One region of the Pseudonocardia sp. DxW genome, then DNA from elsewhere that is predicted to be linked to it. Evidence: predicted binding sites of a transcription regulator. Region 1 holds the regulator's gene; the other holds the start of a gene.
What was found. The regulator HspR, encoded in region 1, represses chaperone genes until heat shock. The targets are predictions, from matches to a motif close to ANNTTGAGTNNNNNNNACTCAANNT.
Positions count from the first base shown of each region.

Region 1 (4,283 bases):
CGGTGACGAGGCCAAGCGCAAGGAGTACGACGAGACCCGCGCCATGTTCGCCGGTGGCGGCGGCTTCGGCGGCTTCGGCACCGGCGGCGGTTTCCCCGGCGGCGCCGGCGGCCGTCCCGGCGCGGGCGGCGGCCCGGGCGGCTTCGACATCAACGACCTGTTCGGTCAGGGCGCGGGTGGCGGCGCTGGCGGATCCGGCGACTTCAGCGACATCCTCGGCGACATCTTCGGCCGCGCGGCCCGCAACAACAGCGGTGGCGGCGGTGGCGGTTTCGGCCCGACCGGCGCCCGCCGCGGGCAGGACGTCGAGAGCAGCCTGACGATCTCGTTCGACGACGCGGTGCGCGGCGCCACCGTCCCGATCACGCTGTCCTCGCCCGGGCGCTGTGAGCGGTGCGGCGGCACCGGGTCCCGGCCCGGGAGCGCCCCGCGGACCTGCCCCACCTGTGCCGGTGCCGGGCTGGTCAGCCGCAGCCAGGGCGCGTTCTCGTTCTCCGAGCCGTGCCGCGACTGCCGCGGGACCGGCCGGATCATCGACGACCCCTGCCCCGAGTGCCACGGCGACGGCGTCTCGACCCGCACCCGGTCGCTGAGCGTCCGGGTGCCGGCCGGTGTGGACAACGGGCAGAAGGTCCGGCTCGCCGGTCAGGGCGAGCCCGGCCGCGGCGGGGCACCCGCCGGGGACCTGTACGTCACCATCTCCGTCACGCCGCACCGGCTGTTCGGCCGCTCGAAGAAGAACCCGGACGACCTCACCCTCACCGTCCCGGTGACCTTCCCCGAGCTCGCGCTGGGTGCCACGCTGACGGTGCCCACCCTCGACGGCACCGTCTCGCTGAAGATCCCGGCCGGGACCGCCAGCGGGCGCACGTTCCGGGTCGCCGGTCGCGGGGTGGAGCGCAAGAACGGCAAGAAGGGCAACCTGCTGGTCACCGTCGAGGTCGCGGTGCCGCAGAAGCTGGACGAGTCGGCGACCGCGGCGCTGCAGGCCTACGCCGAGGCGACGAAGTCGTACGACCCACGGGCCGATCTGCTCGGTAACGCCAGGAGGTGAGTGCGGTGGCCGGATCCGGACGACCCCCGGGTGGCTCCCGGCGGCCGGACGACCCGGACGAGGAGGCGGTGGGCGTCGCCCACGACAGCCCGGTCTTCGTCATCTCGGTGGCGGCCCAGCTGTCCGGGCTGCACGCCCAGACGCTGCGCAGCTACGACCGGCTCGGGCTGGTCAGCCCGGGCCGGGCGGCCGGCGGCGGGCGCCGGTACTCCCAGCGCGACATCGCCCTGCTCCGCGAGGTGCAGCGGCTCTCCCAGGACGAGGGCGTCAACCTCGCCGGGGTGAAGCGGATCATCGAGCTGGAGCAGCTGGTCGACGAGCTGCGGGCCCGGCTGGAGGAGACGACCGCCGAGCTGGACGCCGTCCGGGCCGCGGCCGCGCACGCCACCGCCGCGGTGCACCGCTCCTACCGTCGCGACCTGGTCCCGGTGGACCGGCGGCAGGCCGTCGTCCGCTGGCGGCCGGCCCCACCGGACTGAGCGCGCCGGGCCGGGCACGCCGGGTCAGGCGGCGGCCAGCGCGCCCCGGCGCGCCAGCAGGCCGAGCACCAGCGCCCCCGCCAGCGGGACCGCCGCCAGCACCAGGAACGGCAGCGCGGGCGGGAACGCCGGATCGAGCAGCGCCCCGACGGTGGTCGACCCGATGAGCACCATCAGCCCGCCGAACGAGGCGAGCACCCCGAAGTGCGCCCCCAGCCGCCGCTCCCCGGCGAGCCGGGGCACCAGGTCCTGCGCGACCGGCACCGCGAACATCTCGCCGAAAGTCAGCAGCAGCACCATCGTGACGGCCGGTGCGAGCACCCACCATCCCGGCAGGTCGGGCAGCAGCCGGGCGACCGCGACCACCAGGAACGACGCGGTCATCAGGCAGAAGCCGAGGACCACCGCCCGGCCGGCGCCGAGCCGGCGCGACCAGCCCGTCACCCGCAGCTGCAGCGTGATGACCAGCACCGACATCATCACGAACAGGAAGCCGAGCGCCGCGGTCCGGTCGACCCGCTCCAGCTCGGCGGGCAGCGCCAGGTAGAGCTGGTTGTAGGTGAGCAGCCAGCCCGAGTAGCCGGCGGCGAAGACCATGAACCGGCGGTTGCCGAGCACCTCGCCCCAGCCCGCGAGGATCGGGGAACCGGCCCGCTCCGCGGTCCGCCACGGCAGCCAGCGCCAGTGCGCGAGCCCGACCAGGACGAACCCGAACGCCGCGACCAGGCAGGCGGTGCGGAAGTCGACCAGCAGCAGTGCGGTACCGACCAGCGGCCCGGTGACCGTCCCGACCTGGCCCGCGACGGCGAACATCCCGAACACCTCGGTCCGTGGCGGCCCCTCCCCGGCCCGCTCGCGCTCGCCCGCCTCGCGCGCCAGCGACGACTCCACCGCGGGGGAGAACAGCGCCGCGGCGAATCCGGTCAGCAGCGCCCCGCCGATCACCGCGGGCAGCGTTCCGGCGGCGCCGAGGAGGATGAAACCGATCACACGCAGCACGCAGCCGACGAGCACGACGGGCTTCGCGCCGAACCGGTCGGTGAGCGCGCCGCCGACGACGAACAGCCCCTGCTGGCTGAACGTGCGCAGGCCCAGCACCAGCCCGACCGCCGCCGCGGCCAGCCCGAGATCCTCCGCCAGGTGCGTCGCCAGGTACGGCAGGACCATGTAGAAGCCGACGTTGAAAGCCAACTGAGTGGAGATCAGCAGCTTCATGACGGGCGGGAGCGCGCCGAACCGGGCCCAGCGGCCGGCGCGCGGCGGCGCCGGCGGGCGCGGGTCCGACTCGGGATCCGCCGGACGGCGGAGCAGGCTGCGGAGCACGGACAAGTGGTATCAGGTCGGCTCTTGCAGCAGCGACTCGATGGCAGTAGGTAGATATGCGCATGCCAGCACTTGCTTGACCATCTGCTCACCCTTTCCGAGGATCTTCCGGGCGCCGGGTGACACCTGATCCGTGGCGCCGGAGAGGACCCATCGCATGCCCGCCGTTCCGGTCGCCGTCGCACGACGCCGTCGTTCCCCACTCCGTGTCGCCGCGGCACTCGCCGCGAGTGCCGCGATACTCACCGCCTGTGGTGGCCCGGGCGGCGGAACGGGTGAGATCGTCCCGGACGGCGAGCTGACGCTCGCGATGGCGTTCGGCCCGGGGGCCGGTTACGCGGTGGACACCGACGACGCGTTCGTCCTGTCCCAGCTGGGTGTGACGGAGTCGCTGGTCGCCTCCGGCGCGGACGGCGAGGCGCGCCCCGCGCTGGCGACCGGCTGGGAGCAGCAGGCCGACGATCCCCGGACCTGGCGCTTCGAGCTGCGTCCGGACGTCACCTTCCAGAACGGCGAGCCGCTCACCGGCGAGGCCGTCGCCACCGCGCTCAACTGGACCGCGGGCGTCGAGGCGCCGCCGCGCGCGCTGCGCGGCATCGGCCTGGCGGCGGCCGCGGACGGGGCCGACGCCGTCCGGATCACCACCACCGCGCCGGACCCCATCCTGCCGTTGCGCCTGAGCAGCGCGAACGCCGCGATCCTCGCGCCGTCGGCGTTCGGTGCGACACCGCCGGCGGTGCAGGGCACCGGCACCGGCCCGATGACGATCACCCAGCTGAACGGCACCCAGTCGGTCACCCTGGAGCGCAACGACACCTACTGGGGCGAGCGGCCGCAGCTCGCCGCGATCACCGCGAACTTCGTGCCCGACCCGTCGGCCCGCGCGCTCGCGCTGCGCGCCGGGGACGCCGACATCGCCCAGGAGCTGCCAGAGGCGGCGGCCCTGGAGTTCACCGGCGACGAGTACACCAACGAGACCGTCGCCGCCCCGCGGACGGCGTCGCTGCTGCTCAACCAGTCGCGGGCGCCGTTCGACGACATCCGGGTCCGGCAGGCCGTCACCGCCGCCGTCGACCGGACGGCGCTCGGCGAGCAGGCGCTCGCCGGGTCCGCGGTGCCCGCCTCGGAGCTGTTCGGCCCGGCCGTCAGCTGGGGATCGCAGGACCCGCCGCCGCCCGCCGACCCGGCCCGCGCCCGGCAGCTGCTCGCCGAGGCCGGATTCGGCCCGGACAACCCGCTGCGGGTGGAGCTGGGCACCTACAGCACCCGCGCCGAGCTGCCGACCCTGGCGACCGCGGTGCAGGAGATGCTGCGGGCGGCCGGGATCGAGGCGAACATCCAGGTCGGCGACTACGACGCCCGGGAGTCGGCGCTGCTCGGCGGCGACTACGACATGTACCTGCTCTCGCGCAGCTACCTGATCGACG
Region 1 covers NZ_JBZFLK010000019.1:304-4,586, forward strand. Annotated here, with positions in the region: gene dnaJ (molecular chaperone DnaJ) at 1-1,054, shown strand, start outside; gene ACVJO7_RS25340 (heat shock protein transcriptional repressor HspR) at 1,060-1,533, shown strand; gene ACVJO7_RS25345 (MDR family MFS transporter) at 1,558-2,856, opposite strand; gene ACVJO7_RS25350 (ABC transporter substrate-binding protein) at 3,014-4,283, shown strand, end outside.

Region 2 (4,283 bases), on a different contig from region 1:
TCGTCGTTGCCGCGGACCTCACCGGTCTCCGGGTCCACCTTGCGGCGGTCCCGGAAGGTCACCGGCTCCTGCTGCCTGTCCTGCTCGTCACCGTCTGCCATGTCGACCGTCCCGTCTCCTGGATGGCCGTGCGCCGTCACTTGTCGCCCTTGTCCTTGTCGTCGTCCACGATCTCGGCGTCGACGACGTCGTCCGGCTGCTCCCCGGTCGCACCGGCGTCGGCACCGGCGGCACCGGCTCCGGCCGCGCCCGCGGCGCCCTCGGCGCCGGGCTGGGAGTACAGGGCCGACCCCATCTTCTGGGACTCGGTCGCCAGCTTCTCCATGGACGTCTTGACGGCCTCGTGGTCGGTGCCCTTGAGCGCCTCCTGGGCCTCGCCCAGCGCGGCGTTCACCGAGTCCTTGACGTCGGACGGGAGCTTCTCGTCGTTCTCCTTGAGGAACTTCTCCGTCTGGTAGACGAGGGTCTCCGCCTGGTTGCGGGTCTCCGCCTCCTCGCGACGCTTGGCGTCCTCCTCGGCGTGCGCCTCGGCCTCGGACACCATGCGGTCGATGTCGTCCTTGGACAGCGCCGAACCGCCGGTGATCGTCATCTCCTGGCTCTTGCCGGTGCCCATGTCCTTGGCGGACACGTTGACGATGCCGTTGGCGTCGATGTCGAAGGACACCTCGATCTGCGGGACGCCGCGCGGGGCCGGCGCGATGCCGGTCAGCTCGAACATGCCGAGCTTCTTGTTGTACGCGGCGATCTCACGCTCGCCCTGGAAGACCTGGATCTGCACCGACGGCTGGTTGTCGTCCGCGGTGGAGAAGATCTCCGAGCGCTTCGTGGGGATCGTGGTGTTCTTCTCGATCAGCTTGGTCATGACGCCGCCCTTGGTCTCGATGCCGAGGGACAGCGGCGTGACGTCGAGGAGCAGGACGTCCTTGACCTCACCGCGGAGCACACCGGCCTGCAGGGCGGCGCCTGCGGCGACGACCTCGTCCGGGTTGACGCCCTTGTTGGGCTCCTTGCCGCCGGTCAGCTCCTTGACGAGCTCGGTGACGGCGGGCATCCGGGTGGAGCCACCGACGAGCACGACGTGGTCGATCGCGCTGACCGAGATGCCGGCGTCCTTGATGACCTGGTTGAACGGCTGGCGGGTCCGGTCGAGCAGGTCCTGGGTGATCCGCTGGAACTCCGCGCGGGACAGCGTCTCGTCCAGGAACAGCGGGTTCTTGTCCGAGTCGACCGTGATGTAGGGCAGGTTGATGCTGGTCGAGGACGAGCTGGACAGCTCGATCTTCGCCTTCTCCGCGGCCTCACGCAGCCGCTGCATCGCCATCTTGTCCTTGGTCAGGTCGATGCCCTGCGAGCTCTTGAACTTGTCGACGAGCCAGGTGACGATCCGCTCGTCCCAGTCGTCGCCACCGAGGTGGTTGTCGCCGTTGGTCGCCTTGACCTCGACGACGCCCTCGGCGATCTCCAGCAGGGACACGTCGAACGTGCCGCCACCCAGGTCGAAGACCAGGATGGTCTGCTCCTTCTCGCCCTTGTCCAGCCCGTAGGCCAGCGCGGCCGCGGTCGGCTCGTTGACGATCCGGAGCACGTTCAGACCGGCGATCTGGCCGGCCTCCTTGGTCGCCTGCCGCTGCGCGTCCTCGAAGTACGCGGGGACGGTGATGACCGCGTCGGTCACCTCGTCGCCCAGGTAGGCCTCGGCGTCCCGCTTGAGCTTCTGCAGGACGCGGGCGCTGATCTCCTGCGCCGCGTAGGTCTTGCCGTCGATGTCCGGCGTCTTCCAGTCGGTGCCGATGTGGCGCTTGACCGAGCGGAAGGTGCGGTCGGAGTTCGTGACGGCCTGGTTCTTCGCGGACTGACCGGTGAGAACCTCACCGTTGCGGGCGAACGCGACGACCGACGGAGTGGTGCGGGCACCCTCCGAGTTCGCGATCACCGTCGGCTCGCCACCCTCGAGGACGGCGACGACGGAGTTGGTGGTCCCGAGGTCGATACCGACCGTACGAGCCATGGTGACTGCCTCCGTGTAGTACGAGTATGAGTGCGTCCGGCTCAAGTTGTACCAGGCCGGGGAGCACGGTGCGCATCGCCCTTGAGTAGGCCCTGCTCAACTTGCTCTCACGCTGGTCAACGGACGCCCCCGCAGAGTTGTTCCGACCCGGCTCAACTTTTTTCGACGCGTTCGGGCGTGCGGGTGGTGGGCCGCGGACTAGCCTGTGGATCTTCCATCGCGCAACGGAGGACGACGTGGGCCGATCAGGTTGGCGCGGCACGACCGTCCTGCTGGTGCTCCTCGGCATCGCCAGCGCCGTCGCCGGTTGTTCCGCCGACGAGCCTGCGGGCCCCATACCCGACCGCCCCCGGGACATCGACGTGTCCCGGCTCGATCCGTGTGACTCGCTCACCGAACAGCAACTCGGATCCCGCGGCCTCGGAACCGGGACCCCGGGCACCACCACGGTCAACGGCGCGACAGCGCGGGACTGCACCTGGATCGGTTCCCGAATCGGCGCAGGTGTCCAGTTCATCCCGCTCGGCGCCGACGCCGCGGCGACGGAACGCGGGTCGCGGATGCTCCTCGTGGCCGGCTTCGGCGCGGTCGAGGGGGCACCGGAGACCAACAACGGTCCCGGTCTCCCCGCCTTCTGCCAGATCGCCGTCGATGCCGGGCCGCAACAGACCGTCCGGGTCCAGATCAACAACGGCAGGCCGGACACCGGCGGGGACCCGCAGGCGATCCGCGACGTGTGCCGGCAGGCCGAGGACGTCGCAGAGGCCGTACTGACCACCATCGGTGGCTGACGGGTTCACCATCGCAACGGCGTCCTGGCGAAGGTCCACGCTCGGTCCGCGTCGTCCGTAGGTTCCGACCGTGTCCTCACCCGCGCACAGTCCCCGTGACAGCGCCTCCGACGAGCTCCTCCTCCAGGTCGACGTCGCCAACGTCCTCCAGGTCCGGGACGTCCTGGTCACCCAGATCGAGTCCATGCGACGCGCGCTCGACAATGCCGACCGCCGGCTGAACCTCGAGCCGTGCGGCAGCGACCCGGTGTCGATCCAGGCGGCGGAGAACTTCAGGAGAAAGATCGAGGGGTTCAAGGCCGTCCACTGGGCCCACGTCGCCGAGCTCCGGGAGGCCGCGGACAGGCTCGCCGAAGCCGCCCGGCACTACGGATTCACCGACGACGAGCTCGGTCGATCCTTCGGCTCCGCCCCGATGCCGTCGACCCATCCGGGCGATGCCCCTCCCGGCGGGAGGTGAGCAGCATGTCTCTGTTCCGCTGCTACAACTTCGCGGCTTTCGACATGGCGACCAAGTTCGGCTGGGTGGACGGGAAGCCCGGGATCGCGGCGACGCTGCCGGTCTCCGACGGCATGCGATCCCTCAGCGGTTCACTCCAGGAATCGGGTGACGTGGCCGACCGCCGGATCACCGATCTCGAGATCGCCTGGCAGGGCACCGCCTCGGACGCGGCCCGGAACTCGCTCGCCGCCACCTCCTCGGGGATGGCGGACACCGCCGCCGTCACCGGCAACGGCGCCGAGCGGCTCGTCGACCACGGCCACTCGTTCGAGACGATGCGCAAGCAGATCACCTACGTGGACCCGGCCGACCACAGCTGGTTCCAGCGCTCGGTCGACAACATGTCGGAGGCGTGGCACTCGCTGTGGGGGCGGGGCGCGGACCACGTCACGATCGCCGAGCGCAACCTGGTGAACGACGAGATCGCCAACCGGGCGCTGGACCGCTACGCCGCCGAGACCTCCGCGACCGACGACGACTTCGCCGGCGCCGCCCCACCGCCGGCAGGGGGGCCGCCCGGGACCGGCCAGCAGGGCGGCGGGGGTGGCGGTGGCGGGCCGGTGGCAGGCCCGGACACCCGCACGGTGCCCCCGCCGATCACCGGTCCCGGCGGTCCCGCCCCGGGGCCGCCCGCGCCACCGGGCACCGGCGGTCCGGACATCCCGGACATCGGTGGTCCCGGCGGGCCGCACGTCCCGGGCGGCGGGGGCTCCGGGGGGCCGACCGGCCCACCCGGACCGGGGGTACCGGAGCCGCCCGACACGCACCGGCCGGACACCGTGAGCCAGGCCGAGGTCGTGGCCGGTCCCCCCGATCGGCTGCCGGGCCCCGGCACGCCACCGGGACCGGAACGGCCGTGGGCGCCCGACCGGCCGGCGACCCCGTTCGGCCCGCTACCCGGCCCGGGGGCCCGCTGCCCGGCCCGGGCGGCCTGCGCACCGGCGACCAGCTCGCCCGCGACTTCGCCGAACGGGCCCGG
Region 2 covers NZ_JBZFLK010000004.1:351,570-355,852, reverse strand. Annotated here, with positions in the region: gene grpE (nucleotide exchange factor GrpE) at 1-140, opposite strand, end outside; gene dnaK (molecular chaperone DnaK) at 137-2,011, opposite strand; gene ACVJO7_RS08945 (DUF3558 family protein) at 2,287-2,802, shown strand; gene ACVJO7_RS08940 (PE domain-containing protein) at 2,873-3,262, shown strand; gene ACVJO7_RS08935 (hypothetical protein) at 3,268-4,283, shown strand, end outside.
Region 2: dnaK (molecular chaperone DnaK) is a predicted target of HspR. The motif match lies at 2,035-2,059, and genes of this name have one in related genera.